DNA from 3 places in the Peribacillus sp. NPDC058002 genome. Region 2 is predicted to be linked to each of the others. Evidence: riboswitches for the same ligand, from Rfam matches in the RefSeq annotation. Region 2 holds a riboswitch; each other region holds the start of a gene.
What was found. A riboswitch is a leader RNA that binds a small molecule or an ion and turns the genes downstream of it on or off. The one in region 2 is predicted to bind cobalamin.
Positions count from the first base shown of each region.

Region 1 (12,400 bases), on a different contig from region 2:
TTTTATGAACACCACGGCATCATGATCTTCGATCGCCTTCTTCATCGCTTCATAGTCATCCCTTGCAGGAACTATCGCCACATGGTCATCACCATCAGCCAAAGCGATGCCCAGTCTTGACGCTGACCCATTAAAAGAAGAAATGCCCGGGACTGTCTTGATTTCGACTTCGGGATGCAACTCCTGCATCAATTACATCATATGTATGAACGTACTATATAAAAGCGGATCGCCTTCCGTAACGAAAGCAACATCTTTACCTTCATTTAATTTTTGCCAAACTTTTTCGACCGTTCCCTTCCATTCCCGATCCAAAATCGCTTGATCTTTCGTCATCGGAAAAACCAGCCCCAGCATATCCTTCTCTTCAGGACGAATGTAAACTTCAACAATGCGATGGGCGTAGCTTTTACTCCCTTTTCTTTTTTTTGGATACGCAATGACCGGAGATTCCTGAATCACGCGAAATGCCTTTACTGTAATAAGCTCTGGATCGCCCGGGCCCACGCCAAGGCCAAATAATGTACCAAGATTACTCATTCATGTCTTCCTTTCGTTGTGCAGTAATGATATACACAGGATTAAGCGGAACAAATCTGTTCATTCCCAATATTGGCTTACTTCTGGAGATTTGGGCATGCATGATGGAAGTGTGAAAACCAGCTTCAGCAAATGCCTCATTAGCCCTGTAAAGATTCTCAATCGTCGCAGCATTCAGAACGATTCTGCCGCCTTCTTTCAATCGTTTGCAGCATGTATGGATGAGATCTGCCATTTCGCCGCCGGTCCCGCCAATGAAGATCGCATCAGGATCCGGAAAAGTTTCCAGTCCTTGCGGAGCTTTTCCATGAATGGCCGTTATATCTGTACGGAATTTACGCTGGTTTTGATAACAGTTTTCTAAATCAGGCTCATTTTTTTCAATTGCGAAAATTTGGCCTTCGGATGCAAGCTTGGCCGCTTCAATTGCCATTGAGCCCGTACACGTCCCAACATCCCAAACGGTGCTGTTTTTCCTGAGTTTCAACGCTTGCAGGCTTAATACCCGAATTTCCTTTTTGGTTATGAGGCCTTTGTCGGGTTTCCGCTGCGAAAATTCTTCATCTTCTATCCCCAAGGACCAGCTTGGACCTTCTGATTTTCTTTTCAAAATGACGACATTCAACGGCGAGAATTCCCGCTCCGCCATTTCTTCAAGTTCATACCAGCCAGAGTCTTCGGTTTCTCCTTGAAGATTTTCAGCCACAAATGCCCGGTATTCAGTCATTCCGAATGAAATGAGATATTTAGCAAGTTGATTGGGACTATTTTCGATGTCAGTAAGCAAAGCTACTTTCGCTTTCCCATCTATCCTTTGGGCCAGACCTTTCATACTGCGGCCATGAACACTGACTAGGAAGGCATCTTGCCAGCTTTCACCCATTTTTGCAAAAGCAAGCTGAATTGAACTGAAATATGGGTAAACCTCTATGTTGATTTTGCTTGAAAGATAGCCTCCCATCCCATAAAACAATGGGTCACCGGAAGCTAAGACAACTGTTGGATGAGTTTCATCCCGCAGTTGTTCCACCACCTTTTTCAAACCGCCCTTTATGACAATCTTCTTGCCAGAATAGTTCGGAAAAAACGATAAGACCCGTTCACCTCCGACCAGCACTTCACTTTCTTCTATCCATTGGGCATATTGGGGCAGCAAGCTCTCCTGACCGTTATCCCCTATCCCGATTAATTTAATCGATTGACTCAATTCCAACAGCCCTTCCCAGTAATTGTCCCTTCAACGAATAAATCGCCGTTTCCATTTCAATTCCGCCCTTCACTTGCTTTATGGCAGAGTGACAGCAGGATTCACATAGTTTATTAAAAAAATCAACATTATTTATCGCTGACATCATGTCCCCGACTTGGGACGCCGTGTTTGCATTCTTGATTTCAAGAACAAGATCATCTTCAGCTCCGACGCTTTGGGCTATTTCCGATAGAAAACCGAAGTCGACCGGGGCACTTTTTGAATGCACCATCATCACACCTTGGGCCACTTTGGAGAATTTCCCCATCATGCCGACCAATGATACCTTTTTAATTCCCTGTCTCTTACATTGCTTAAGTGAGAAGCCCACAAAGTCACCCATTTCAATAAAGGCTTCCTCAGGCAAATCCTGGATAAGGCCCATCGCATACTTTTCACTGCGCCCGCCAGTAGTTAAGACAAGATGCTCACAGCCACTCGCTTTGGCGACACTTATAGCCTGGACGATGCTTGCCATATAGGCTGAACTGGAAAAAGGGACGACAGTGCCCCTTGTTCCTAAAATGGAAATGCCCCCCACAATCCCCAAGCGGCCATTTAATGTTTTTTTCGCTATTTCTTCACCTGCTGGCACGGAGATGACGACTTTCACTCCTCTATTGATCTTAAATTCTTCCAATGTTTGTTCCACAGTGGTTAAAATCATTTTGCGCGGTACAGGATTAATGGCCGCTTCTCCTACAGGGACAGGAAGCCCGGGTTTGGTCACACGCCCCACACCTATCCCTCCATCCAGGATAATCCCAGGTGCCTCCGACCAGCTGACCGTAGAGATAATATGTGCCAGATGGGTAGCATCGGGATCATCTCCGGCATCTTTGATCGTTTCAGCACTAACCGCATTTTCCGAAATAGCATATTTCTCAATAGTGAAAGTGGCATCTCGCCCGATGGGCAAGGAAATCGTCGCTTCCTCAAGTGCATCCCCCGTGATCAATGCAGTCAATGCCGCTTTAGTCACGGCAGTCGAACATGCCCCTGTCGTATACCCATGACGCATTTGTGAGGGGTCTTTTTTTACTTTCTTTTCCATGATTTTAACTATCAGCTAAAAGGGAAATCGCGTTCAATGCAGCAACAGTGACAGTACTTCCACCTTTTCGGCCAATATTCGTAATGAATGGAGCCTCCGTGATCTTAGCGAGTTCCTCTTTAGATTCCGCTGCAGAAACAAACCCAACAGGCATTCCAATGATTAAGTCCGGTTTTGCAATCCCTTCTTTAATAAGGCGAATGAGCTCAAGTAAAGCTGTAGGTGCATTGCCAATGGCATAAATGCCCCCTTCATTTTCCTTAACGGCTTTTTGCATCGAAATGATCGCCCTTGTCGTATTCAAACGTTTTGCTTCGACCATCACATCCGGATCTGAAATATAGCAATGAACGTCCCCGCCGTGTTTTTGAAATCTTTTTTTGCCTGTACCGCTCTCGATCATTTGCACATCCGCAATGACATGTCTACCTTTGCGAATGGCTTCCACACCAGCTTGAATGGCATTTGGATGGATGATGACACTTCTTCCCAATTCAAAATCCGCTGAAGCATGAATGACCCGGCGGACGATCTTCCATTCATCTTCAGAAAAATCATGATTGCCCATTTCTTCAGCAATGATTGAGAAGCTATAATCATATATTTTGTCTGGGTCTACCGTTAGTGGTTTAAAATCCGTTTTAAAATCCATCTTGCATTCCTCCTATTTTTCATTTAGTTGTTTATTCAACTCGGCGATGACATGATCAAAACTGGAATGAACATTTTGATAGTCAACATCCGGTCGCGATATCATGATCGTCTCTATTCCACATTCCAACGCTGCTTCCAATTTCTCATCAACCGCACCGACCTTGCCACTTTCTTTCGTAATCATCAATGTGACCCCATACTGTTCATATAGAGCTTTATTTAATTCTTTGGAAAATGGCCCTTGAATCGCAACGATATTTTTTTGCTCAATGCCCAGCTGAGCACATTTTTCCATATTATCCATGCGTGGCAGCATTCTCGCTATGACTCTTGTATTCTCTAGCCCTACCAATTCTTTTGCGAACACCGCCAGGGTTTTACTTCCTGTCGTAAGCATGATGACTCCCCGTCTCACAGCAGCAAGCTTAGCAGCTTCCTCATAATCACGGACAACTATCAATTTATCATTCTGAAACCGTTGACTTTCACGCTCATAACGAATATAAGGGACATTTGCTGCCTTTGCTCCGTTAAGGGCGTTCTTGGATGCTTCTTCGGCAAATGGGTGACTTGCATCAACTACTGCCTGGAGACCTTTTTCCGAGATTAAAGATGTCATATCCTCTGCAGTTAATCGGCCAATCCGGGTGGTTATGCCTGCATCTTGCAAACTTTTAGCTGCCGACCCGGTTACAACAGTTGCCAAAACCTTGAATCCCACCTGCTGCATCTCAATCGCTAATTCCCTTGCATCACTTGTACCCGCCAAAAACAAAATCATTTTGACGTCCCCACCACTTGCCCAACGTGATCGTGATGATGGTCGTGATCGTGGTCATGATGGTGATGATGGTGGGCATGTCCATATTCCTCGACATGTTTACGATAGTTTTCCAAATCACGTGCCCCGCTTGATCTGCCCTCACTAGCTTCAATTACACGTTCTTGCAGAATGTTCTGTAATGTTGGATGATATCCAAAATACTTAGCCAAAATGAATTCTTGATCTTGATATTGCTCTTGATAGCCTTTCAGCATATCCTCCATTCTTTCCATCAACACACCTGTGAACAGGAAATATGGCAGCATCACTACTTTTTTTGCCCCTAAGCGGATGCATCGTTCAATACCTTCGTCAACGTGCGGGTCCGTTACACCCATGAAAGCTGCTTCGACCCATTTTACGTTCAATTTTTCCCATAATAATCGTGAAATTTTATATATATCACTATTTGCATCAGGATCACTGCCACCTCGGCCAATCAGCAATATTGCTGTCTCTGCCTGTTCAGAAGCTGTATCGAATCCCGCTTCCTCAAGACGGTCTGTCAGGATTGTCAATATATCATGGTGGACCCCTATCGTTTGGCCATATGTGAATTTCACTTCTGGATACTTTGTTTTCCCATCCTCTATTTCAGCTGGGATATGTAATTTCGAATGTCCTGCATGCAACAAAATGATTGGTATGACGATAACTTCAGAAGCCCCTCGTTTTACACAATTATCAATGCCTTTGGATATATTCGGTGCCGCAAATTCCAAGAAGCACGTTTCAACAAGGAAGCGCCCATCCAATGCCGGAACCATATTTTCAATAAATTGAAGGACTTCTTCGTTTCCCGAAGCCAAACGGCTTCCGTGTCCTACGAACAAAACTGCTTTCATTTACTTTCCCCCTCTTGATTAGTCTTCACAAGGCGCAGGCTCTATGTTTATTTTGGGAGCGATGTCCTGATAAGAAAAATTCTGTATCTTTTTCGAACGTTTGAAGTATTTAAAAAGCCGCTCATTTGGATGGGCATTTTGCTTATACTCCGCGACAATGTCCGTAATCAGTTCAACAAGCTGTTCCGGTTCAATGCCTTCTGCAACAGGCTGACCTGGATGGGCTGTTCTTCCAACCGGTTTAGCTCCAAGAAATAAGTCAAACTTCCCTTTTCGGAAGACAATCCCGATATCATCCATCACAGCTCTATAACAAGCCATCCCACACCCATTAAAACCGATGTTTAGTTCCTTTGGCATTTTCATTCCGCCAAGCACCCGATGTATTTCATCCGCATAAGGAATGGATTCGGTTTTTTCGCCATCACAGAAATCACATGCTTTTAATGTCAGTACATCTCCAATCGGTGATAATAGAAAGTTTGCTGACTGCAATTTCCCCGTAATGACTTCCGGATCCATTGTCGGTATCTTTAATACGATTTTATGATTTGGCGTGTATTCCATCGTGCCCTTTTCCCCGACAACTTCCGCAAGTGTCATCATTTGTTTGGGAGTGAATTGTTTATTCGCCACACCTGGACTAACGGCAAGTTCGAATACCGACTCCATTTTTTGCTGAACAATCGGCTCAATGGATTGCTGAACGGTTTGACCTTTGACTCTTGACAGTGCTTCCATTGCCATTTCAAAGGAAGCTGGCTTCTTTTCAGGTGCTTTTGTAAGTAATCCAACTCCTCCAGAGGATTCGGTGAAGGCTTCTTGATCTAATGCCCACGGTTCCGCTTCTTTTTGCAGACGCTGATGCGGCTTCAATGGTTGCTTTTCCGAATTCAAAGTATATTTCCTCTGATAGCCTCTTGGTGTAATGATTTTGTCATCATATAAAAAGGTGGAGGAATTACCAATAATGACAGTGGTCAACATTCCAATATCGTGGTTCAACATCTCTTTTAAATTGGTTATGACAATATCTTGCCTATCGCGATAGGCACTTTTCACCAACCCGACAGGTGTATCGGGTGAACGGTAGCGAAGGAGAATCTTCTGTGTTTCAACAATTTGCCTCGTCCGCCTGCCGCTGCGCGGATTATACAGGGCAATGACAAAGTCTGCCATTGCAGCTGCTTCAACCCTTTTAGCGATCAGTTCCCAAGGAGTTAGATGATCACTGAGGCTGATTGTACACGAATCGTGCATGACTGGTGCCCCAAGTAAAGATGCACAAGAGTTGATTGCAGAAATGCCAGGAATGACTTCAATGCCCACTCCAGTTTCTTCTTTCCAGCCTTTTTCAATCAATACTTCATAAACCAACCCAGCCATCCCGTAAACCCCAGCATCCCCGCTGGAGATTACCGCAACTTTCTTACCCAGCTCCGCTTGTTTCACTGCTTCCTGAGCACGCGATACCTCTTCAGTCATCCCCGTACTAATAATCGTTTGATCTGTAAGCAGTCCCTGAATGAGTTCAACATAAGTTTTATAACCAATGATGTAGTCACTTTCTTGAAGGGCTTCGACAGCACGTTTGGTAATGTGTTCAAAATTCCCTGGTCCAAAGCCCACGACGAATAATTTACCGTTTGTACTCATTAAGACATCTCCTTTTACGCTTTGTTCTTTGAAATACCCGTATGAGCAGGAAAATTTGGATTGGGTGCCATTTCCCCATCATTGAATTGGTAGATCATTTGTGGAACAAACTCCCCATCATCGATATGGCTGACAATTTGGCGGCCGAAATCAGGCGTCTCCACTCGATACCAGTTTCCTTGAGGATAGGCAATCACAACGCAGGCATCCTTACATCTTCCGTTACACCGTGTCCTCGTTGTATGGATTTTCATGTCCAGTCCTTTGGAAGTAATTTCATCGCGAATCGCCTGGGTTACTTCTTCCCCGCCCTTTTTCATACAGCTGCTTCCATTACAAATCAACAGATGTGTATTTGTACCCATTAAGTTCCAAGTAGTCATCTTCTTCCTCCTGCGTTCAGGGAAAAGGCAAAATAAAAAACCTTAACATAAGAGTCAAGGTTTAAAAAAACTATATGGATGAGGAGCCCCAGGCAAGAATGCCCAATCTCCCGAAATCGTCATAGTCCTTCTACCTTTCCCTCCGAAAAGTATCATGCAATTTTAAAAGCAGGTTTCCTGGCTTACGCTTCATTTTACCTTGTCCCTTCCCGGCAACAATGCCAGTGGCTATCGACAATTTCATCAGCGTTTACAGTAGCGGGGGCTGCATCGGACTTTCACCGATTTCCCTATTATCCCTTGCATATTCACACAAGGGCACTTTTAAAATGAAATATTTGGTTTTATTATACATTTCTAACTAACTTTATCTATCATATAACAACTTTATCAAAATTCAATAGTTTATTCCGACTGTTTAGAAAAGTTTAATAGTGTATATCCTGTCAACAAGCCTTTCCTTGCAACAAACTTAGTCAAAAAAAAAAGATAGTATAGCTGGAATTATTTCTTTATGGTACACTATACGAGAATTTTCTAAATAATTACATAAGTTTTATGGTGTTGAATTTTTCGGAATTCAGCTTAAAAGGGAAGCCGGTGAAAATCCGGAGCGGTCCCGCCACTGTAAAGGGGAGTCCTATTACTTTAACAATTCCACTGTCAAATGAGATGGGAAGGATGTAATGGGATGATGAACCAAAGCCAGGAGACCTGCCATGAAGCGTGAAACTGTTTCAACCTACGAGGATGGGTGTGCGGATCAGGCAGAAAGGCCCATGGTTGGTTTATGCTGCAAAATTCCTGTTCATTACGCACTTCTTTCCTTTGAGAGAAGTGCTTTTTATGTTGGGCCGCCTTTCTTCTCAAGATTGTTCAGAAAAATTAAAAGTTTTGAAAGGAGAAAGAATGAAAAGAACCAATTGGAAGACCATTTATTTTGTCATTTTACTGCTTTTCGTCCCAAAACGGGCAATGGCCATGCATATCATGGAGGGCTTTTTACCCATTGAATGGGCTATATTCTGGTGGGCCGTGACGCTTCCATTTTTAATCCTGGGTTACCGGTCCATTAGAACCAAAGTAAGGGAAAACCCAGAAACAAAAATGATGCTTGGCCTATCGGGTGCATTTGTATTCATTTTATCCGCCCTAAAGATTCCTTCTGTTACGGGAAGTTCTTCACACCCTACCGGAGTTGGTTTGGGCTCCATTTTATTCGGTCCATTGGCCATGAGTGTCGTTGGCTCCATCGTTCTATTATTTCAAGCCGTTTTACTGGCTCACGGAGGATTGACGACATTAGGGGCCAATGCATTTTCCATGGCCGTTTGCGGACCGCTCATTGCTTACTTCGTCTTCAAGGGCGCAACTAAATTGGGTTGGTCCTTTTCACTTGCCGTGTTCTTGGCTGCTGCTTTTGGAGATTTGGGAACCTATGTAGTAACTTCCATTCAACTTGCTCTTGCTTTTCCATCCGAGGTAGGAGGATTCATGGCCTCTTTCAGTAAATTTGCAGGGATTTTTGCCCTGACCCAAATTCCCTTGGCAATCAGTGAGGGGCTACTGACAGTCGTCGTGATGAATTTCTTAAAAAAATACAATCTAGGCGAATTGAAGTTGCTGCGAGTTTTATCTAAGGAGGCCCGTTAACATGAAAAAAAGTTTACTGCTGCTTTTCCTGGTGGTCGTTCTTGCTACCATACCGTTAATCACGCAACAAGGAACGGAATTTGGCGGTGCCGATGGAGAAGCTGAAGAAGCCATCACTAAAATCCAGCCGGAATACAAGCCATGGTTCAACAGTATTTGGGAGCCGCCAGGTGCGGAAACCGAAAGTTTATTATTTGCGCTGCAAGCTGCAATCGGAGCCGGTTTCATTGGTTATTTCATAGGTGTAACGAAACAAAGGAATAAGCAAACCAAACAGGAAATTCCCGGAAAATCGAAGCATGTTACTCATTGATAAATATGCCTATTTCAATGGGCTAAAGGATGTACATCCGTTAGAAAAGATGGTTTTTGCAATCTCCCTTTTGCTATTTTCGTTAACGGTAAGGGATATGACCGTTTCACTCATCACTTTTACGGTGATGAGCGCTTTAATCATTTTTGCGGCAAAAATCCCGGTTTCTTATTATTTTAAATTACTTCTATTACCGGGATTTTTTATACTATCAGGAACCATTACCATCCTTTTTTCTTTTACAAGCAAATTTACTTCGTTTTCGAATATATGGTGGTCCTGGAAGGTCGGGAACTGGCAAATATTCATCAGCGATGACAGCATAGGAACAGTGATCAATTTGATCACTGTCGTAATAGGCAGCATCAGCTGTTTATATTTTCTCACCTTAACTACACCCATTACCGTCATTCTATCGGTGATGCGAAAACTTAAAGTGCCTTCCTTATTGGTCGATTTAATAGAATTGACCTATCGCTTCATCTTTATTTTTTTAGAAACAGCTTTGGCCATTCACCAATCACAAGCTTCACGGCTGGGGTATGGTTCGTTAAGGAAAGGCATTCGCTCTCTCGGATTACTAACCTCATCATTATTTTTAGGAGTATTGCAGCGCTCTGGACATTTGACGATGGCAATGAACGCAAGAGGCTATCAGGAGAACCTTTCCTATATCGAGGATACTTACACTTACTCCTCACGCAATTGGCTGATCGCGATTGTAATACTAGGAAGCTTAATCTTTATTAATGGATATTTGTAAATTGGAGGCAACCCAAGAATGGACGAGCATATTTTTCATATAGAAGGCCTCACCCATCAATTCGCGGATGGAACGTTTGCTTTAAACGATCTTTCGCTAACGATCCAACACGGTAAAAAGATAGCATTATTAGGCAATAATGGTGCCGGCAAATCGACTTTATTCCTCCATTTAAATGGTCTTTTACAACCTACGGCAGGAAAGATCAGATTTAAGGGCAAGAAAATGAAATATGACCGTAAAGCATTATTATCATTACGAAAGCAAGTGGGGATTGTTTTTCAAGATCCCGACTCGCAGCTCTTTTCCGCTAATGTACAACAGGATATATCGTTTGGACCGATGAATTTAGGATGGGATAGAAATGCAGTCCAGGAGAAAGTAAATTGGGCGATGGCTGAAACGGAAATAACGGAACTGAAAGACAGACCCACCCATTTTTTGAGCCTTGGGCAAAAAAAACGTGTCGCCATTGCAGGGGTACTCGCCATGGAACCTGATGTCTGGCTCTTGGATGAGCCTACAGCTGGATTGGATCCTTATTTCTCAAGACAGATCATGGCTCTGCTGGACAGTATCCACCACCATCACAGAACGATAATCCTATCAACTCATGATGTTAATTTAGCATATCAATGGGCTGATGAAGTCGTTGTCATGAACGATGGTATGGTCATATACCAAGGGGATCCCGTATCCGTTTTCCATGATGAAGACGTTTTGCTGCAGGCACATCTGGAGAAGCCGTGGGTTTTTGAAATGTTTCAAGCCCTTCTTCAATCAAGGGAACCTTTAGTACGGGACCTTTTCCCAAGAACGAAGGAAGAATTGCTTCAAATGTTGGAGACTGAAAGGATTTATTAATTAAGCATCCCCTAGCTATTGTTTCCTCTTTCCAAAAGCTAGGGGGTCTTTAAAATAGCAGGCGATCATTTTTGTTCCTAAAAACCAAAAATCTTATTATTTATTACTTTTCTTCCTCGGTTCTTTCTTTTGCAAGCTCAATATCTCTTCCGTTCACATCATCAACGACTGCTTTTACCTCCCCTTCCGCATAAGTATCCGAAACTTGTTCGTGGGTTGTAGCCAGTCCAGAAGATAAATGATCTTCCCGTTTATAATCACTAACATCATATATTCTTCCGGCAATTTCTGAAGATTCATTTTTTGATTGCTTGCTATCCATTTTTTTCACTCCTAGTTTTAAATTGTCCAATCATCCATTGACAGCTGTATTAAGACAAAGGTATTTTGTGTAAAAACTGAAGCAATATTCAATAATGATAAAAAAAGGCAAAAAAAGCTTACAAGTAAAATCCCCTTTCAAGGGCTCTACATGTAAGCTTATTGAGAGCTTAGGCTTCCTTCTTCACATCCACATTATCGGATGGGTCACCCCAACATTCCACATTCTTCAAGCCTTTAATATTGTTCACATGGAAGACAGGATTTTTCCCACTTTTCTTTTGCTTTTGATAATCCGCCAATGCAGCAAATGCAATCTTCCCTAGTAACGCTATGGCGATTAGGTTGATAATGGCCATAAGGGCCATCAGCAAGTCAGCCAATCCCCAAACAAAATCCAGTGAGGCTAGAGAACCGAATATCACCATCCCTACGACTGCGATGCGATAGATGTTTAACCAAACCTTATTTTCATTGATGAAGCCAATGTTCGACTCTCCATAATAATAGTTGCCCACAATGGAGCTAAAAGCGAATAACAGTACAATGATGGCAAGGAAAATACCCGCCCAAGATCCCAATGCCGTTCCAAGGGCATTCTGGGTAAGGACGATTCCATCCGTTTCCTTCGATGTATAAAGACCTGAAAACAAAATGATGAAGGCAGTTGAACTGCAAATGATGAGCGTATCGACAAAAACACCCAGTGACTGAATGAGCCCTTGCTTGACGGGATGACTGACATCTGCCGTCGCGCCAGCATTAGGTGCACTACCCATCCCGGCTTCATTTGAAAATAGGCCGCGCTTGATTCCCTGCATCATGGCTGCTCCCAGTACTCCACCAGCCACTTCTTTGATGCCATTAAATGCACTTTCAAAGATCAGAACAAAAACACCCGGTAACTCGGTAATATTCATGATGATGATAATCAACGCCACTATCACATAGGCTCCTGCCATGATCGGAACGATGACCTCAGAGACCTTTGCAACCAATTTGATCCCGCCAAAAATGATGACAGCCGTGACGATTGCCAGGATGACAGCCGTAACCCACTTTTCAATCCCAAACGATTCGTTGAATGCGCTTGTAATAGTATTGGCTTGTACCGAATTGAAAGCTAGTCCAAATGTCAGCGAAATCAACACAGCGAAAGTGATGCCCATCCAGCGGGCATTCAATGCTTTTTCCATATAATACGCAGGACCGCCGCGGAATGCATCCCCATCCTTGACCTTATAGATTTGAGCAAGTGTACTTTCAATGAAAGCCGAAGCAG
Region 1 is NZ_JBHVQU010000104.1:1,008-13,407, forward strand. Features, by position in the region: partial or broken gene cobI (precorrin-2 C(20)-methyltransferase) at 1-540, opposite strand, end outside; gene cbiE (precorrin-6y C5,15-methyltransferase (decarboxylating) subunit CbiE) at 533-1,747, opposite strand; gene ACFVSH_RS16780 (cobalt-precorrin-5B (C(1))-methyltransferase) at 1,731-2,843, opposite strand; gene ACFVSH_RS16785 (precorrin-8X methylmutase) at 2,848-3,495, opposite strand; gene cobK (precorrin-6A reductase) at 3,508-4,278, opposite strand; gene ACFVSH_RS16795 (sirohydrochlorin chelatase) at 4,275-5,165, opposite strand; gene cobJ (precorrin-3B C(17)-methyltransferase) at 5,184-6,821, opposite strand; gene ACFVSH_RS16805 ((2Fe-2S) ferredoxin domain-containing protein) at 6,836-7,204, opposite strand; cobalamin riboswitch at 7,355-7,545, opposite strand; cobalamin riboswitch at 7,747-7,940, shown strand; gene ACFVSH_RS16810 (energy-coupling factor ABC transporter permease) at 8,114-8,857, shown strand; gene ACFVSH_RS16815 (energy-coupling factor ABC transporter substrate-binding protein) at 8,859-9,170, shown strand; gene cbiQ (cobalt ECF transporter T component CbiQ) at 9,157-9,933, shown strand; gene ACFVSH_RS16825 (energy-coupling factor ABC transporter ATP-binding protein) at 9,952-10,797, shown strand; gene ACFVSH_RS16830 (YozQ family protein) at 10,901-11,119, opposite strand; gene ACFVSH_RS16835 (alanine/glycine:cation symporter family protein) at 11,289-12,400, opposite strand, start outside.
Region 1: it holds a riboswitch for cobalamin, as region 2 does, so the genes downstream of both, ACFVSH_RS16805 ((2Fe-2S) ferredoxin domain-containing protein) here and metE (5-methyltetrahydropteroyltriglutamate--homocysteine S-methyltransferase) in region 2, are expected to answer to the same signal.

Region 2 (13,864 bases):
AGCGCGGTCAAATCGGGTTGAATTCCCAAGTAGTCCTGTGCCCCTCCATACATGAAGCGGAATGCTGTGATGACCTCGTCGAAAATTACGAGTGATCCGGCTTCGTGAGATAATGAAATGACTTCTTCCAAGAAGCCAGGGCTTGGTTCCACGATTCCGAAGTTGCCGACGATCGGTTCAACCAGAACGCCAGCAATTTCATTGCCCCATTTATCCAGTGCTTCTTTAAATGACTTGATATCATTGAAAGGTACCGTGATGACTTCTTGTGCGATGCTTTTTGGAACGCCGGCAGAGTCCGGTGTACCTAAAGTGGACGGGCCGGAACCTGCAGCGACGAGAACAAGGTCGGAGTGTCCGTGGTAACAGCCTGCAAACTTGATGATCTTATCCCGTCCTGTGTAAGCGCGGGCAACGCGGATGGTGGACATGACGGACTCGGTTCCTGAATTGGTGAAGCGGACTTTATCCATGGATGGTATGGCTTCTTTCAACATTTTGGCAAACTTGACTTCATGTTTTGTCGGAGTGCCGTATAAAACGCCCGTTTCTGCAGCTTTAACGATAGCCTCCGTAATATGTGGATGCGCATGACCTGTGATGATCGGGCCATATGCAGCTAAATAATCGATATATTTATTGCCGTCAACATCCCAGAAATAAGCACCCTTGGCATGATCCATCGCAACAGGTGAACCGCCTCCTACAGCTTTGTAAGAACGGGATGGACTGTTAACCCCGCCAACGATATGTTCCAATGCCTCTTTATGTAAAAGCTCCGAATTACTAAAATCCAATCTTAAAACCTCCTAAAAAATATAAACATATTTCCTCTTAATCATAGCACTTTTCCGTCCGTAAATCTGGGTCGAAGGCTAGGAAATGTGATTCGTCCCCTCATGGAAGCACTGCACCCCTAGAACATCAGGATTCAGGGACTTCATTTTGTTTGCGAAATGGGGGAGGATCCTAAAAATCCGGTTATGAAAGTAAGGATGGCCAAGATGGTTTCTGGGTTTTCGATGTCGAATGATTGACGGTTCATTTCGCCCTGGGCGTGGTAATAGATTAGTTGGCCGGTCCCTTTCTCTTCATTAATGCAAAGATGGAAACTGATGGGGGTGCTTTCAATCGACCCGCTGGAATCCCTTTGGATGACCTGGCATAATAATTCCCCGTACTCATCTTCATAAAGGAAGTCATATCGAAGGTCGAAAACGACCTTTTCAATTTGTGATAGTAATAATTTTTTGATATTCATAGCATACTCGTCTCCTTTATATATGTGTCTGATACAACGATCTTTTCGCCCTGAAAATGGTATTGGGCATCCAAGCATTTTTATTGTCTAAAAAGGGTAGGTTGGATAAACTAATTCATTAGGACAAGAGATTACGGAGGATGTAACAGGATGAGTGATGCAATTCAAGTGAAACAGCTTCGGAAGGAATTTAAGTCGGCATCAAGCCGTACAGGGTTAAAGGGGGCCTTCCGGGATTTACTTACCAGAAATTATAAAATCGTCCCTGCCGTCAATGATATCAATTTTACTGTAAAAAAGGGTGAGATGGTAGCTTATATCGGGGAAAATGGTGCAGGGAAATCGACCACGATCAAAATGCTGACAGGTATTTTGGAACCGACAGCAGGTGAAATCACGGTCAATGGAATGAATCCACATAAAGAAAGGGAAAAGTTCACTCAGACAATCGGAGTCGTATTCGGTCAGCGCTCACAGCTTTGGTGGGATATTGCAGTTCAAGAATCCTTTAGGCTGCTAAAAAAGGTCTATAAGGTAACGGATGAACAATATAACGATCATATGGAACATGTCATCAAGACGCTCGATATCGGACCTTTGCTGGACAAGCCAGTGCGTAAGCTCTCACTTGGTCAGCGAATGCGCTGCGAGCTTGCGGCAGCATTGATCCACAATCCGCCTTTGCTGTTCTTGGATGAGCCGACGATTGGACTTGATGTACTCGTGAAAATGAAGATTCGTGAGTTCCTGAAAGAAATAAATGAGAAATATAATACGACGATCCTTTTGACAACCCATGATTTAGGTGACATTGAAGCATTATGTGAGCGCGTAATCATGCTTGATGAAGGACAGATCATTTATGATGGGGAATTACAGAGTTTGAAAGATAACTGGGCTGAGGAAAAACAGATCCATTTTCAATTCATCGAGCCGATCGCATTGAAGGAATTGCAATCATTGGCGCTCCCATTTACTGCTAACTGGGTTTATGATGAGAAAGATCAAACATACATTGCCTTATTGAAAGAAGAAAATGATCATATTTCACAGCTTGTTTCGGCTGTTGTATCTCATTTTAAAATAAAGGACATCAAAATCCATGAAACGTCCATTGAAGAGATTGTTCGCAACATTTACGAAGAAGGCACTGTCTGACTCTCTTATCATTAAGAAACAACGTGTCTATCAAGAAGGGGGAGGGCCATGGGAAAGTATCTTGCAATGATCCGCATGCGTTTTTTGATGATGCTTGCGTATCGAACGGATTATTATACCGGCATTTTAATTTATAGCATCAATATCGGTGCCTATTATTTCTTATGGAATGCGATATATGGAGAGAAAAGCTCCATCGAAGGACTATCAAGTATGCAGATGACAACCTATGTCGCGGTTGCATGGATGGCGCGCGCTTTTTATTTCAATAATATTGACCGCGAAATCGCCACTGAAATTAAAGACGGCAAGGTAGCCATTGAAATGATCCGGCCGTATAACTATTTAGGCATGAAAACGATGCAAGGACTTGGGGAAGGGATATTCCGTTTCTTCTTCTTCTCGATTCCAGGAATGCTGCTGGTAGCTTTCATTTTTCCTATCGAATTGCCGCACGAGCCGGCTACATGGGGGATGTTCGGCATTTCCTTGCTGTTCAGTTTCATCATCAATACACAAATTAACTTATTGACGGGAATCACTACCTTTTTCTTATATAATAATGCCGGATTGATCCGGGCTAAAAGGGTTATCATTGATTTATTTTCCGGTCTGCTGCTGCCCATCAGTTTCTATCCGGTATGGGCGCAGGAAGTGATGAAATATCTACCCTTTCAAGGGATCAGCTATGTACCAAGCATGATTTTTACGAACGGGTACAGTTCAGGCGAAATTGCCATGGCGCTTTTACAACAGTTAATTTGGTGCATCATTCTCATAATACCGATTCAGCTTTTATGGATAGTCGCAAAAAAACAGCTGATTATTCAAGGAGGTTGACGGGATGTTTTATGTATCGATGTTTTTTCAATATGTGAGTCAATATATGAAAACCAGATTGCAATATAGAGCCGATTTCTTCATGGAAATCCTATCTGACCTGCTGAATCAGGTCGTGAATCTGGTATTTATCTTAGTCGTTTTTGGGCATACCCAATTTTTAAACGGCTGGAGCCGTGAAGAAATCATATTCATTTATGGATTCTTCCTCATCCCGTTTGCCCTTTTTTCTGCCTTTTTCAACATCTGGGATTTTAATGACCGCTATATCGTCAAAGGTGAAATGGATCGGATATTAACAAGGCCGATACATAGCCTCTTTCAAGTTATTTTAGAAAGAATCGAGCTAGAAGCGTTATTTGGTGTTGTGACCGGTTTGATCATTATATTCTATTCGGGGATTTCATTGGATCTTCAGCTTGCGTGGTATGACCCGATTCTTTTCATCATTTTTGCAATAGGAGGGGCCCTTGCTTATGCAGCCATATTCGTTGCGATAGCTAGTATCGGGTTCTGGTCGGATGCGAAAACATCCATCATGCCAATGATGTACAATATCGGGAACTACGGGCGCTATCCAGTTGATATTTATAATAAGGTCATCCGTTTTGTCCTTACGTGGGTGCTGCCATTCGCGTTTGTTGGTGTCTATCCGGCATCTTATTTCCTAAGAAAAGAAGAGTGGTATGCATATGCATTTGCCACACCTGTAATCGGGGTCGCCTTTTTCGTGATATCCGTTTTCATATGGAATCAGGGAGTGAAGAGGTACCGCGGGGCAGGGAACTAAAAAAACCCCTTCAACAGCATTCATGTTGAAGGGGTTTTTGTTTAGTTCCTTTTTTTCTTTCTTTCAATATATCTTGCTTGTGCTTCAACATATTGCTGCTTTTCCTCTTCCGTTTCCGGAATGACCTGAGGTACTTTTGTCGGCTTACCGTCTTCATCAATGGCCAGCATCGTTAAAAAAGCGCGTGCTGTAAGCTGTTTTTCACCTGTTAATAGGTTCTCACGCTCCACTTTCACGAATACCTCCATTGATGTGCGATGAGCACAGGTGACATAAGCTTCAAGGTTGATCGCATCCCCTGTCTTGATGGGGGCCAAAAAATCAAAAGAGTCGCTTGAAGCAGTCACAACGGGTTTTCGACAATGGCGCATAGCTGAAATGCAGGCTATTTTATCAACATAGGCCATTACTTTTCCGCCAAAGATGGTATTGTGATGATTTGTATCCGGTGGAAAAACAAGGTCGGTTAAAAAAGTCCGTGATTGCTGTGTTGGATGGGCCACATTCTTTTCCATCATAGGCCTGTTGGTTTGGCCAAAAGGTTTTCACGGACGATTCTTGCTGCTTCGACCATGTTTTTCAGGGAAGCGACGGTTTCCGGGATACCCCTTGTTTTCAGGCCGCAGTCGGGATTGATCCAAAACTGGTCTTTATCCAATACCTTGATGCCCCGTTCAATCATATCGACCATTTCTTCCACTGCCGGCACACGCGGGCTGTGAATATCATACACACCCAGGCCAATGCCTTTTTCATATGTTTTTTCCTCGAATGCGGAAGCAAGCTCCCCATGACTACGAGATGTTTCGATGGAAATTACATCGGCATCGAGGGAGGAGATGACATCCATGAAACTGTTGAAGTCGCAATAGCACATATGCGTATGGATTTGGGTTGTTTCCTCCACGCTTGATGTGGATATCAAGAATGAATTTACAGCCCAGTTCAAATACTCGTCGCGATCGCTTTTTTTCAATGGCAGACCTTCTCTAAGTGCAGGCTCATCAACCTGAATCATTTTAATTCCAGCAGATTCCAATGCAATGACTTCCTTTTCCAAAGCGAGCGCCAGCTGATAACAAACATTCTCCCTGGAAATATCATCACGGACAAATGACCAATTCAAAATCGTAACAGGACCTGTAAGCATTCCTTTTACCGTCTTCTTCGTCAGTGATTGTGCGTAAACACTTTCCTTGACTGTCATCGGTTCGATGAAATGGATGTCGCCATAGATGACTGGTGGTTTTACGCAGCGGGATCCATAGGATTGGACCCAACCCTTTTCCAGAAAGATGAATCCGCCCAACTTATGGCCGAAGTATTCAACCATATCCGTCCGTTCGAATTCCCCGTGAACGAGAACATCCAAACCGATTTCTTCTTGGATTTCGATCCATTTGCCGATTTCTTCGTTAACGAATGTTTCATATTGCTGAGCGGTCCAATCTCCTTTTTTGAATTTCCCGCGTGCTTGTTTAACTTCAAGTGTCTGCGGAAAGCTACCGATCGTAGTCGAAGGAAGGAAAGGCAATTTGAAAAATTCCTGTTGTTTTTGGTAACGCTCTTTAAATGGAATTTGACGGCCGGCAGTCCTGGTTTTAACCTTTTCGACTTTCGATCGTACAGCCCCATGATTCCGTGCATTTGAACTTGCTAACGTTTGAACCGTAATTTTATTGGCATCGACTTTTTCGGCGATTGCTTCAAAGCCTTGATTATTCCCTTTGACCAAGAGTGTGATTTCCTCAAGTTTCTCGTCAGCGAAAGCAAGGGCCTGTTTCACTTCTTTTGAAAGGGCGGATTCATTACGAACGGTCACTGGGACATGAAGCAGGGAACAAGAGGGCTGAAGCCAGATTTGGTCTTCGGCTACCTTTTTCTTAAGAGTCTCGATCAATTGAATTTTTTTCGATAAATCAGATAGCCAAATGTTTTTTCCGTCAATCACACCTGCAGCAAGTACTTTGTCCTTCGGGAAGCCGAATGCTTCAAGATTACTTAGATTCCTCCCTTTATCATGTACAAAATCAAGACCGATTCCTTGGACTTTTAATTCGATGACTTCTTGGTAGTGTTCCACGGCATCAAAGTATGTTTGTAGCATGATGTTCAGGTTCGGTGCTGCTTCATTCAGCTTTTCATAGAGGTAAGTAACAGTTTGCATATCATCTTTGGAAATGGATGAAACAAGAGCAGGTTCATCCATTTGTACCCATTTCACTCCTTCTTGCTCCAACTCCCGCAGGATTTGCGTGTATAGGGGAAGGAAGCTCAGGATGATGCCAGGGATCTCTTGTTTATTGAAGCCTTTGGAAAGGGAGATGAAGGTATAAGGTCCGATCAATACGGGCTTCGTTTCAATCCCTAGCTTTTCCTTGGCTTCCCGGTATGCTGCAAGTGGTTTATTTTCTGTTAAAGTCAGCTGTGGCAGTTTTAATTCAGGGACAATATAGTGATAGTTCGTATTGAACCATTTCGTCATTTCGGAAGCGACTTCATTATTGTTTCCGCGAGCCATTGAATAATATACGGAAAGAGGAACTCTACCGCCTTCATAGGCTGAATAACGTTCAGGAACAAGACCGAACATGACGGACATGTCGAGCATTTGATCATAGAAAGTGAAGTCGTTGACAGGAATGATATCAATGCCCCGTTGCTTCTGTTTTTGTAAGTTGCCTAAACGGATTGCTTTTAGTTGTGCCGTAAATTCCGCTTCATCGATTTTACCTGACCAGTAAGCTTCCAATGTACGTTTCCATTCACGATCTTCCCCGATTCGAGGGTAACCCAAACTACTGCTTTTCAAAATTCCCATCCTCCCAATTCATATTATTGAACAATAAAAAAAGCATCCCTAACCGTCAAAAGAGAAAGTTAGAAATGCTTAAAATAAGAGGCATTCAGAATGCCCCTTACAATTATAAGGTCCCTAACACCTCCCTATCTCCCGTAGGTTAAAACAGTGTTGTTGAAATAGGCAGGTCTCCTGACTTAGGGATTATCATTAGCGGCGGGCCTTCCCGATCCGTTGATCAGTGGCATATTGGATGGCGCTAACACTCCCATTACAGTGGCGGGACCGTGCCGGAATTACACCGGACTTCCCTTTTAATCCTAATTAATAATTAGGAACCTATTTCCACATATGAAATTTTACAAAACCTGCCTTTATAAACTGTTTACAAGTCTAAAATTTTTAAAATAAAAACTATTATAAAAATTTAGACAATCTTAACATATCCGACCAAAAGGGTCAACATGAGATTCGGGAAAAGAATCCGTTTTTTTGAGTGTGTGGGTGATGAGGATAAGGTCTGTTCCTAAAAAAGAATATATTGTTTGGACAGGGAGTATGTATAGAGGGAGTGGCGTATTGAAATGGGGCGTTGGGGATGACTTTCTACATCTTGATTGCAGGAATCATTTTTTGCATGGTGATGAGCATTCGTACGTTATTTCTTGTTGAGTCGGGAGGAAAGAAGTTTTCTCTGGAGGATATGCTGTGGCTTGGCAATTTATATGCGACGATATTGGTTGGGTTCGCACTGATTTATTTATTATACGAGCTTCAGAATCATTCGGTGATTCTTGATATGGGCAATCGGCTGGATGGCACTTTCTATGAACAGTTGAAGACTTCCTTTTACTTTAGTGCGATGACGATGTTTTCTGTAGGGTATGGAGATATAGCCCCGATTGGCATGGGCAGGATGATAGCTACCATTCAGGCTTTCATCGGGTATACACTACCGGCAGCGTTCGTGATTCGGACAGTTATCGATCTGGAACAGAATGATAGGAGGAATAAATGAAAGTTGTGTTTCTTTCGATTATTGGGTACTCTTACCATAATGAAGGAAATGGAGGGTTCAATATGACTGTTAAAATTGGAGCAAAAGCACCTGATTTCAAACTCCCTGCAAACAATGGTGAAATGGTTTCCCTATCGGATTTTAAGGGGAAAAACATTGTTTTATATTTTTATCCAAAAGACATGACGCCAGGTTGCACGACGGAGGCCTGTGATTTCCGGGACCATAATGAGCAATTCGAGGAATTGGACGCGGTCATCATTGGTATCAGCCCAGATCCAGCGGCACGTCATGAAAAGTTCATCGAAAAGCATGGATTGCCTTTTCTGCTGCTGGCTGACGAAAATCATGAAGCGGCTGAATCATTTGATGTTTGGCAATTGAAAAAGAACTTTGGCAAGGAGTATATGGGCATTGAACGTTCAACTTTCCTGATAGATAAGGCTGGTAAGATAGTCAAAGAATGGCGTAAAGTAAAAGTCAAAGGCCACGTCGAAGAAGCTCTTGAAACTCTTCGTGACCTCGAAAAATAAGGGACAGGCAGATGAAGGATGAGCGAATAACGAAGCTTGCAGCCAGGCTGATTCATCATTCGATACAAATACAGCCAAAAGAGAGAATCCTCATACGGGGGCATATTAACACGAAACCATTATTGAAAGAGCTGATTGATGAAATTTACAGAGTGGGTGCTTATCCATATGTAGAACTCGAAGACGATGAGATAAGCCGCCACCTGTTACAAGGGAATGTGAAGGAACAACTTGACACATCTTCGCAATGGGCTCTGAAGAAATATACAGATATCGATGCAGTCATCATCATCACTGGGGAAGAAAACGAAGTGGAAATGACTGATGTTCCCATCGAGAGGCACCGTCTTCAGGGGGAGGCCATGAATTCCCCCACTCTTTTCTATGTAAACAACCGACGTTGGGTCTTACTTAATTATCCCACCAACGCATCAGCGCAAAAAGCCGGCATGCCCTTCAACACGTACCAAAACTTTCTGTTGAACGTCTGCACCATGGATTACGGGAAAATGGAGGCGGCCTTGAAACCATTAAAACAATTGATGGAACGGACTGACAAAGTCAGGATCGTTTCACCAGGAACAGATTTGACCTTTTCCATTAAAGGTATGCCGGCCATCATATGTGCCGGAAAAAAGAATTTACCGGATGGGGAAGTGTTTACGGCACCTATAAAAGATAGTCTCAATGGAAGGATATCCTTTAACACACCCACAACCTATGAAGGAATCACCTTTAGTGACATAGAATTAAACTTTGAAAAGGGAAAAATCATTAAAGCAACTTCCAATCGTGACTCAGAAATGAACCAAATTCTGAATATTGATGAAGGGTCCCGGTTTATAGGGGAGTTCGCAATTGGAATCAATCCATATATATTGGAACCTATGGACGATATATTGTTCGATGAGAAAATAAGCGGGAGTCTGCACTTGGCTATTGGGCTCTCCTATGAAGAAGCGGATAATGGAAATCGTTCATCGATACATTGGGATATGGTCTTGATCCAGCGTCCGGAATATGGGGGCGGTGACATCTATTTTGACGACGTTCCGATCAGAAGGGATGGCGATTTCATTTTGCCGGAATTACATGCATTAAACCCAAATTGTTTAAAATAAAGCCTTTTTTAATAAGGGTAAGGCTTTTGTCCAACTCAAAAAGGGGACACCTGAATATGCTTTATTAAGGGAATACCTCCTCAGAGAAAGTTGCGCGGGACACATAGAGCCCGTGTTTTTTTTTTATGTTAATTAAAAGGGAGAGATAAACATGTTAATACTTTCGACTGTCATTCCGAATGAAGGCATCCAAACGAAGATGATGGAAGCTTTTCCAGATTTGAACTTAATTTATCAAAAAGGATGGACGGATGGGCCGCTTCGTGAAGCGGAAATCCTAATTACATATGGTGAAGACTTAACTGAAGAAATCATTGGGAAAGCGGCGAACTTGAAATGGATCATGGTCATGAGTGCAGGGATGGAATTAATGCCATTTAAAGCCATTGAGGAACGTGGCATTCTGGTGACAAACGCAAGAGGCATTCATAAAATCCCGATGGCCGAGTATACGATAGGGATGCTTTTGCAATATGAAAAGAAATTGAAAATGCTTATCAAGAATGAAAAGGAAGAATTGTGGGATAGAAAGATTGAAGTAGGGGAATTGAATGGCAAGACTATGCTCGTTATTGGTGCCGGTGCAATTGGAGGGGAGGTGGCTCGTCTTGGGAAAGCCTTTGGGATGACGACGATGGGAGTGAACCGGAGCGGGAAGCCAGTGGAATCCATCGATCACCTTTATACTCTGGATAATTTATTGGAAGCCATAGCGGGAGCCGATTATATCGTATCCGTCCTGCCAAGTACGGATGAAACGAAGGGCCTTCTGGAAAAAGAGCACTTTAAAGCAATGAAAGAATCTGCAGTTTTCGTGAATATTGGCCGCGGAGACCTGATTAACGATGAAGTGATGATCGAAGCCCTGGACGCCGGGGAGTTCTCTCATGCCATCTTGGATGTATTTGACCCGGAGCCTTTGGGAAAAGGGCATCCGTTTTGGAGGATGGAGAATGTCACAGTCACACCGCATCTATCAAGTAAAAGCGGAGAATATCTACCAAGAACCTTTGCCATTTTCGAAAAAAACATGCGTGAATACCTGAAAGCTGGAAATGACTTCACCAACGTAATCGACTTATCTAGGGGATACTAAACTCAAAGCAGTAATGGTATAGATTCATTGTGTTCATGAATAAACTAAAAAAGAATGGTTAAGCCATTGAATTATTGACAAATTCAACGCATAAAAGGTACACTATTTATAAATATTATAATTTAAGAATTCATACTTAATGAGAAAAAGAGGTGGATGACGGTGTCTGAAGTTCAGTTAAAAGAAGCGTTGGATTCCTTAAAAGATACCGGTGTAAGAATAACTCCTCAACGCCATGCGATACTTGAGTATTTGATAAACTCCATGTCCCACCCCACCGCTGATGATATATATAAAGCGCTGGAAGGCAAGTTTCCGAATATGAGCGTGGCAACGGTTTATAACAATCTGCGTGTGTTCCGTGAGGTTGGTTTGGTAAAAGAACTTACGTATGGTGATTCTTCAGCAAGGTTTGATTTTGTGACGACGAATCATTATCATGTAATTTGCCAAACTTGCGGGAAAATTGTAGATTTCGATTATCCTGCATTGGATGAAGTCGAGCATTTCGCTGCACAAGTCACCGGTTTCAATGTTAGTCACCATCGGATGGAGATTTACGGCGACTGTACGGATTGTGCGAAAAAAGAATCGCATTAAAAAAAGTTCCTCCACTTGGTTGGAACTTTTTTTCATGTTATCAAGAAATGATACAATTGTTAAAGACTTCTTGAAAGGGAATTCAGCTAGCGGAATTCCTCTAGTCATGCAGGCTTTTTCGGTTATATTTTTCGTTGAATTCTTCGCCTTCCAACTTTTTGTCAAGTGTCAATGGTTCTTCACAATGCATGCAAATATCTACACGCCCTAGTATTTTTGTGGGTTTGCTGCAGTTAGGGCAGACAACCTGGATCGATTTTGTAGAAAGCATTCCAATCCAAAAATAAACCCCTGTGCTTGCGATGATGAATAAAAGGCCCAGCCCCATGAAAATCGTCATGACAACAGGATTCGTTTTGAAGAAAAGTCCAAGGTACATTACGATAAAGCCAATGAAAATCAAACTCAAAGCAAAAGTACGTATTTTATTGATTTTGCTAGAATATTTAGCCATGGATTGTCCCTCCTAAAATATAACTTTAACTATAACATAAACAATGGATGGAACAAAAAAGAAATAAAGGATACATATTACTTTTGGATTGAAATAGTTTGGGGTAAGGGAAATAAGCAGGAATTTGAAGAGTTTTGTCGAAAATCTAAAAAAAAAAGGTTTTGGAGGAATTTATGATGGAAGATATCCTTCGCCCGATTTATCAAGAGCGAGCAAGTTTAAAATCTACACTTGGAATCTTGTTAATAGAAAAAAGAGATGATAATAGCGCAATCACCGATACATTTGACTACATCCTTTTTGTAATTGCAGACGAAGCCGAAGAGGCCGTGTTTTTAAAACATTACACTTATCAGGATAAAAAGGCAGCCTTGCATATCGTAAAGGAAGACCAGTTAAAAGAATGGCTTCTATTAGGCACGAACCGAAAAGTGATTGACTGGATATATAACGGGAAAGTCCTTTTTGACCGGAATGAATATTTGGACCGTTTGAAAACCGAAATCCGTGAGTTCCCCTTCTATGGAAGGAAGTTAAAGATGGGGATGGAATTTGCAAAGTTAATTCGCAGGTACATGGATGGGAAAAGCTTCTTTGAAAAAGGCCATCATCTTGAGGCATACAACCATATCGTTCATTCCCTGCATCACTTGGCCCGTTTGGAAATAATTGAACAAGGCTTTTATCCGGAGGTTACGGTCTGGAACCAAGTGAAGCATATGGAACCTGAAATCTTCAAGTTGTATAAAGAATTGATCAGCAGTGAGGAAACTCTCGAAAAAAGATTGGAGCTTCTATTCCTTGCGAGTGAGTTTCTTATTTATTCTCGGACGAATGCGGGTTCACAGCATTTGGTTGAAATAATGGGGACGAAAGAAGACCCGTGGACGATTGCGGAGCTAATGGAGCATACTGAAGTGAAGTTTTATTCAGTGGACCTAGGTGTTTTATTGGAATATTTGATAGAGAAGAAGGTAATCGACGTCATCAAAGCGGAGACAAAAGGGCACGAGGTATATCATCGGTTTTATAGGGTATCAAAAAACTTTTAAAAAAATGCAATTTTATTGTTGACCATTAATAATATAGGTGTTATATTAATACATGTCGCTGCGGGACATCAGCTTTCGCAGCTTCATCAAAACGAAAACAACTTAAAAAAATAAAAAAACATGTTGACAATGAAGTTGAAAACATGATAAGATGTAAAAGTCGCTTACGAGGTAAACGACAACGAAAATTGCTCTTTGAAAACTGAACAAAACAAAGCGCCAACGTTAAATTTTAAGTGAGCACACACTACCAAAAAAGCAAATGAGCAAGTCAAACATTTCTTCGGAGAGTTTGATCCTGGCTCAGGACGAACGCTGGCGGCGTGCCTAATACATGCAAGTCGAGCGAATCGACGGGAGCTTGCTCCCTGAGATTAGCGGCGGACGGGTGAGTAACACGTGGGCAACCTGCCTATAAGACTGGGATAACTTCGGGAAACCGGAGCTAATACCGGATACGTTCTTTTCTCGCATGAGAGAAGATGGAAAGACGGTTTACGCTGTCACTTATAGATGGGCCCGCGGCGCATTAGCTAGTTGGTGAGGTAATGGCTCACCAAGGCGACGATGCGTAGCCGACCTGAGAGGGTGATCGGCCACACTGGGACTGAGACACGGCCCAGACTCCTACGGGAGGCAGCAGTAGGGAATCTTCCGCAATGGACGAAAGTCTGACGGAGCAACGCCGCGTGAACGAAGAAGGCCTTCGGGTCGTAAAGTTCTGTTGTTAGGGAAGAACAAGTACCAGAGTAACTGCTGGTACCTTGACGGTACCTAACCAGAAAGCCACGGCTAACTACGTGCCAGCAGCCGCGGTAATACGTAGGTGGCAAGCGTTGTCCGGAATTATTGGGCGTAAAGCGCGCGCAGGTGGTTCTTTAAGTCTGATGTGAAAGCCCACGGCTCAACCGTGGAGGGTCATTGGAAACTGGGGAACTTGAGTGCAGAAGAGGAAAGTGGAATTCCAAGTGTAGCGGTGAAATGCGTAGAGATTTGGAGGAACACCAGTGGCGAAGGCGACTTTCTGGTCTGTAACTGACACTGAGGCGCGAAAGCGTGGGGAGCAAACAGGATTAGATACCCTGGTAGTCCACGCCGTAAACGATGAGTGCTAAGTGTTAGAGGGTTTCCGCCCTTTAGT
Region 2 is NZ_JBHVQU010000012.1:41,299-55,162, forward strand. Features, by position in the region: gene ACFVSH_RS04580 (glutamate-1-semialdehyde 2,1-aminomutase) at 1-797, opposite strand, end outside; gene ACFVSH_RS04585 (hypothetical protein) at 941-1,261, opposite strand; gene ACFVSH_RS04590 (ABC transporter ATP-binding protein) at 1,412-2,419, shown strand; gene ACFVSH_RS04595 (ABC transporter permease) at 2,468-3,259, shown strand; gene ACFVSH_RS04600 (ABC transporter permease) at 3,264-4,049, shown strand; gene ACFVSH_RS04605 (acyl-CoA thioesterase) at 4,091-4,564, opposite strand; gene metE (5-methyltetrahydropteroyltriglutamate--homocysteine S-methyltransferase) at 4,564-6,870, opposite strand; cobalamin riboswitch at 7,015-7,207, opposite strand; gene ACFVSH_RS04615 (ion channel) at 7,448-7,867, shown strand; gene bcp (thioredoxin-dependent thiol peroxidase) at 7,930-8,400, shown strand; gene ACFVSH_RS04625 (aminopeptidase) at 8,412-9,521, shown strand; gene ACFVSH_RS04630 (D-2-hydroxyacid dehydrogenase) at 9,673-10,617, shown strand; gene perR (peroxide-responsive transcriptional repressor PerR) at 10,774-11,217, shown strand; gene ACFVSH_RS04640 (YgzB family protein) at 11,318-11,671, opposite strand; gene ACFVSH_RS04645 (nucleotidyltransferase-like protein) at 11,848-12,723, shown strand; partial or broken rRNA gene ACFVSH_RS04650 (16S ribosomal RNA) at 13,004-13,864, shown strand, end outside.

Region 3 (6,563 bases), on a different contig from region 2:
GCCGTTTTTTTATGGCTTTTGGACGTTGATTTCCGCTCAAGAAACTCGCTTTCCGCGGGTGGTCAGGGAGCCTCCTCGGCTTGCGCCTGCTGGGTCTCACTAGACCCGCATTTCTAAGCAGGAGTCCCGTACCTTTCTCTTCAATCGACTTTGTTATAACAATTAGATAGTAACCATACCTGAGGACTGGCGGGCATATGTGTCAGATGCATATCATCTGCGCAGTCATCATGGTGTAAAAAATAGATATCCGAAATACAAAAAACGATTTGGCATGTATTCGCAGATGCAAATGAAAAGTAAGGTATTCGTTGGACTACATTAAGGGGACTCAAAAATAGTCGATACAGACGATGCTCATTTCGCTTTTAATAATTAAAAGAAGATGGCCAATAGGGCATGGCTTAACATAGTCGATCGTAGAGCCTATTTCTCTTAAACCTGGCCAAAATTGTGTTTCAAAAAGGGGTTCGGAATTTTTTAATTCCGAACCCCTTTTGTCTACAAACTTAGATGCGCCGATTAATTGGCGTATCCTCCTATCGTGTTATTTGAACAAGTCAGGATAAACAGTCTTTGCTGCGAGTTCAACAGCTTCCCCGACCCTTGGTCCAGGACGTGACATGATATTTTCATCAAGTAAATGGACATCATCGTTCTTCACCGCATCGATATCTTCCCAGCCCTTACGCGATTTAATTTCACCAACAGCATCATCTGCATACGTGGCGGTGGTGATGATGGATTCAGGGTTCCTTTTGACGATTTCTTCATCAGATACTTTAACCCAGCCTTTTTGGTCATCAAAGATGTTTTTTATGCCGGCAGTGTCCATGATTTCATTTTGGAAGGTCTCCGATCCTGTTGTATAGATTTCCGGAGCAGGGCTAATCTCAAAGTATGTTTGCTCCTTTTCATCTAAGGTTTTCACTTTTTCTTCGACATTTGTAATTTGGGATTTGATATCTTTCACTAATTCATTCCCTTTTTCGGCGACACCCATCACTTTAGCAATCTGCCCGATATCACCATATACATCATCGAAATTTGCCGCAGATTTAATGATGAATACAGGGATACCGGCATCTTCAAGTGGTTTCAGTGCCGTTTCATCCCCAATGGTATAAGCAATGATGGCATCAGGTTTCAAGGCAATGATTTTTTCTGCATTAATGTTAACGGAGTCTGAAACATGTTCGATATCCTTCGCTTCCTCTGGATAATTATCGAAGTCTGTCACGCCAACGACTTTATCACCCTGTTCAAGGGCAAATAAGATTTCCGTATTGCTTGGCTGAAGTGAAACGACCTTTTCCGGGATTTTCTCGAATTTTATTTTCTTACCAGTATCATCCGTAACGGTATAATCCTTGATTTCTTCGACCTTTTTACTATCTTTATTATCCTTTGAGGATTGATCATTGTTCACTCCGCATCCGGTGAGGAATAGCGTAAGCATCAGCATGGAAATCCAACTGAATCGTAGGGTTCTCTTCATTATTTATTCCTCCGTTTTCTTTTTCATTGGTTTGGTTGGGTATGATTTACTTATAAAAGGAATCTCCTCGATCCCCTGTTGCTTATTGACGTAGACTGCCATCACGAATAATACATTTGCAAGCAAGTGAGCGTAATCAAAAAGAATTCCTGGAATTTTCTTTTCTAGACTTACCTTGTGTAAAGCTCGCACGGACTTTTTGGCCTCACTGCGGCAAGTATGCAAAGTACATGCAGCGGTTGATCCTTGTGGAAGGACGAATGTTTCGATTCGATCCCTCACTTCAGCGACATACCGGTCGTAGATTGCACTTAAACGGTCGAGATCATCGCCGGTAATGGCTAAATTCCCACGGACTGAGCCGTTTAAATGGTAAACCATGGGCAATAATTCCATTAAGTCACGGTATACATCGGGGACGTCCTCAGTAAGCGAGGCGGCCAAGCCGATCTGTGTCGTCAATGAGTCTGTGCGGATTTCAAAATCGACGGTCGATACGGACTCACGCATGTATGGGTAGCATAAAAAACGAAAGTCTTTCTTTGCCATAAATCTTCCTCCTTTTACGTATTGGGTGAATGACCTCCGTATTGCTTTTCCCAGCAAGACAAATAGCCGACCAAGAGTTTTGGTCGGCTTCGGGCATCTATGTATCTGTAGTAGAAAAAGATGGGAGGGCCGTACAATCTCCTATCTTCCGAAGAGCATAATACGATGAAAAAAGGCAGGTCTCCTGGCTCGTGCGTCATTTTACTCTAAGAACCTTCCCATTTGGGTTAAATGGCCGGTAATCGGCGAGCGATTACAACCTCAAATAGTGGTAAACATCTTATTTCATTAGCACTTACAGTTGCGGAAACAGCTTCGGTTTTAAACCGAATTCCCTATTAAGCTGACAATGCAGCACCTTTTTCTGCAAGATTCATATTCACTTAGCAACAGTTTACCATACCTTTTTTCAATAGACTGCATTAATATTTTTGGACAAATTCGTTTATGGTTTACCGAATATCTAGTAAACTTACAATGTAAGGTTTAATTGGAGCTTAATGTAAAATTTTGATATAGAAAAAGGTATGAAATCATGGTGATACTGTGAATCCCGGGAGGTAGAGAATGATTTATAAGCAGGTCAATCAAAAACTGGAAATGGTTCTGGGGAACATCGAAAAGGTGATTATCGGAAAACGGGATATAGCAGAACTAAGTATCGTGGCACTCCTTTCCGGTGGACATGTTTTATTGGAGGATGTTCCGGGCGTAGGGAAGACAGTCATGGTAAGGGCACTGGCAAAATCTATAGGTGCAAGCTTTAAGAGAATTCAATTCACACCTGATTTACTTCCTTCTGATGTTACTGGTGTTTCGATCTTCAATCCTAAGGAACAAGAATTCATTTTTAGGCCAGGTCCGATAATGGGACATATTATTTTAGCCGATGAAATTAACCGGACCTCGCCGAAAACTCAGTCTGCATTACTTGAAGCCATGGAAGAGGCAAGTGTGACGATTGATGGTGTCACAAGGAGATTGGAGAAGCCGTTCTTCGTAATGGCGACACAAAATCCGATCGAATACGAGGGGACGTATCCGCTTCCGGAGGCTCAATTGGATAGATTCCTATTAAAAATGAAAATGGGCTATCCGGGTGTGGAAGAAGAGATAGAGGTTCTTAATAGAGCTCAATACACGGTACCGCTTGATGAGCTGGAAGCCGTCATCACCTTGGATGAATTGATAGAATTACAGGCTGAGGTAAAAGCTGTGATAGTGGATGACACAATAAAACGATATATTGTTGAATTGGCGAATCGAACACGTACGCATGAAGGGGTCTATTTAGGTGTAAGCCCGCGTGGATCGATAGCCTTGATGAAGGCAGCCCAGGCTTACGCGCGGGTCCAGGGCAGGGACTATGTTCTGCCGGACGATGTTCAATATTTGGTGCCATTCGTATTTTCCCACCGGCTTATTTTGAAACCTGAAGCGAAGTATGAGGGCTTCGATGCTGGAATGGTGATACATGAAGTTGTGGCGACAACACAGGTGCCTGTAAAGCGGGCTATGACCTAATGCGCAAATTCATCAACATTTTAAGGGGAAATATGAGTGTGGTCGGACTTGTATTACTCTTGACGGTTTCCTTTTGCTATGCAATGTTTCAAGGTGGTTTTGTCAGTTGGTTCATTTTTTATTCATTTTTGCCGTTTTCTGTGTACGCTTTGATTCTGCTGTTTTATCCGCTGCATGATTTGATCGTTGAGAGAAAGATCAATAAAAGGGAATGCCAGGCCGGCGAATCTGTTGAAATAGCATTGACGTTTACCCGTAAAAACCGGCTGCCCCTACTATTTATGGTGGTAGAGGAGGAATTGCCTCAGCGTCTGGAAGATAGGGGATTTCAAAGGAAAATCATTATCTTTCCGGGATTCAGGCGTACCTTCTGCATGTCATATACCTTGGAAGACATGGAGCGTGGAGAGCATTCGTTTCAATCGATCCGCTTTTGGGTTGGGGATTTTTTCGGGTTAGTCGAAAAGGAAGCGATATATAGTTCACCTCTGAAAATAACTGTTTTTCCTCGTTATCATGAGCTTGCCTACAGTGATCTTGATCGAGTGTTCAATCAGGGGGCAGTGGTTTCAACAAAGAAAACACAACGGGAACATTCAGTGGTATCCGGAGTAAGGGAATATCATCCAGGCGATCAGTTGTCATGGATTAATTGGAAGGCGACGGCCAGAACGAGTGAAATCATGACGAAGGAATTCGAAGTGCAGAAAAACCGGGATGTATTCATCATGCTTGATGAAAAGCCGTCGGATTTATTCGAAGAATCCATTGTGATGGCTGCTTCCGTTGCTCACGCCATGTTAAAGAAAGGCATGGAAATTGGGTATGTGAGTATGGGGTCGAGGATGATCATACCGGCAGCAGCGGGCAATTACCAGAAACGAAGGATTTTTTACAGACTTGTTAAAGAAGAGCCGAGTGCAGTAAACGCATTGAATGAAAATGTCAGGAAGGGAATTCTTCCGGCAAACGCTGCTGTGATATTCATCGTTTCAGACTTAACTTTAGAAAAGGTGGACATATTGAGTGCTTTCCAACCTAATCAGGGATTAATGTTATGTGTTAAGAAACAGGCAAATCTTACTGATGAGGAAAGGTTGTCAAGTTCTGCAGCTGTTTCGAGGGGGATGAAGGTTAGCTTTTTTGAACAGGGCCAACTAAAGTTTGATAGATCAGAGGTGATGGCAAAGTGAATGTCACCACCGAAAAGTTGGAAAGGTTCATGCATGTCTTGATGTATGTATTTGGTCTGTTGTTGATTACTGAATGGTTAAGGCCTGTCGATAAACTCACCGATACAGGTAATATCATCATTTTTATTTTATTTTTGCTCTATTCCCTGCTGCTGCATTATTTCCGCCTACATTGGTCAATCCGAGTTATTCTCAATAGTGCTTATATAATGATTTCATTACAGTTCCTCCATTCAATAGACGCTTTATTTCAATTGTCATGGCTGAAAGGGTTTCTAGCGGATTTTAAGGGCAATCTTGGTTTTATATATGATGGGAATTGGGAGTTGATCACAAATCCATTTCGAACGATGTTATTTTTTGTCCTTCTTTGGCTTGTAACATACTTGATCCATTACTGGGTGATGGTGAGGCAAAGCATCTTTTTCTTTTTTATGTTAACGGTGATTTTTATATCTGTACTTGATACATTCACTCCTTATGCGGGGGATATGGCAATGATTAGAATAATCATCATCGGCTTCTTGATGCTAGGCCTGCTGTCCCTGCTGCGTCTGACGATACAGGAGAGGATCAAGTTTCAGATGGCTTCCATCAATAAGTGGATCTTGATGCTGACCGGCATGATATTGGTAAGTGTCCTTGTTGGTTTCGCTGCCCCGAAGCTCTCTCCGCAGTGGCCGGACCCGGTGCCTTATATTACTTCTTATTCTGATAAAGCGGGGAAAGAAGAAGGAGGTTCGAAGCGTAAAAGTGTGGGATATGATGAAGACGATTCGGAGCTTGGCGGTTCGATAGAGCCGGATAGTTCCATCGTTTTTTATAATAATGCTCCTGCAGGACATTACTGGAAAGTCGAGAACAAGGATATTTATACCGGCAAAGGGTGGGATTCCATACTGGAAACGGACTTTCACACTTTTTCCAACGGACAGGATATGGCATCTTTAGGTCTTCACGACGTTACTGAAGTGGTGAGGACAGAAGGAATGACGGCAAATGTGTCCATGATGGAATCATATTCCCATATCCTTCATCCGCAATCCGGGTATTTAAAAAAGATTGAGGCCAAAAACGGGAAGGATTTCAAATATTATCAGGGAATGGACAAAGTTATTTCCGAACAGGATACTGGCGAACGACTTTCCCTGAAAGAGTATGAGCTTAGCTATGATATGCAGAGTTTTGATATAGCTGAGTTAAGGAAGGTAACGGATCCCGACGGGTCGATGGATTTAATAATGGAAAAAAACACTCAGCTTCCAGAGGGATTGCCAAACCGGATATATGAATTGGCATCCCGGCTTATAAGGAATGAAACGAATTGGTACGATAAAGCAAAAGCTATTGAGGATTATTTTGACGGACCTGAATTCAGTTATTCTAAGGACGATATTCCCTATCCGGAGAGCAATCAAGATTATGTCGATCAATTTTTATTCGAGACACAGATAGGGTATTGTGATAATTTTTCAAGTGCAATGGTCGTTTTACTAAGAGCCGCCAATATGCCTGTAAGGTGGGTAAAGGGTTATACGGAAGGGGAAAAATCAATCCTTGATGGCGAGTCCGTATATAAGGTGACCAATAATAATGCACATTCCTGGGTCGAGGTTTATTTTGCAGGGATAGGCTGGGTTCCCTTCGAGCCGACAAAGGGTTTTGATGGGGAAGTTGAATTTTACGATTCGGAATGGAAACAGGAAGTGAAGAACACTGAAGAAACCCCAATTAATAAAGAGCAAACAAGGAAAGAGGCCAAGGAACTCCATGATACACCTGATAGGGAAACTCGATCA
Region 3 is NZ_JBHVQU010000051.1:12,726-19,288, forward strand. Features, by position in the region: gene ACFVSH_RS11735 (ABC transporter substrate-binding protein) at 548-1,498, opposite strand; gene ACFVSH_RS11740 (hypothetical protein) at 1,502-2,047, opposite strand; cobalamin riboswitch at 2,205-2,424, opposite strand; gene ACFVSH_RS11745 (AAA family ATPase) at 2,615-3,571, shown strand; gene ACFVSH_RS11750 (DUF58 domain-containing protein) at 3,571-4,764, shown strand; gene ACFVSH_RS11755 (DUF4129 domain-containing transglutaminase family protein) at 4,761-6,563, shown strand, end outside.
Region 3: it holds a riboswitch for cobalamin, as region 2 does, so the genes downstream of both, ACFVSH_RS11740 (hypothetical protein) here and metE (5-methyltetrahydropteroyltriglutamate--homocysteine S-methyltransferase) in region 2, are expected to answer to the same signal.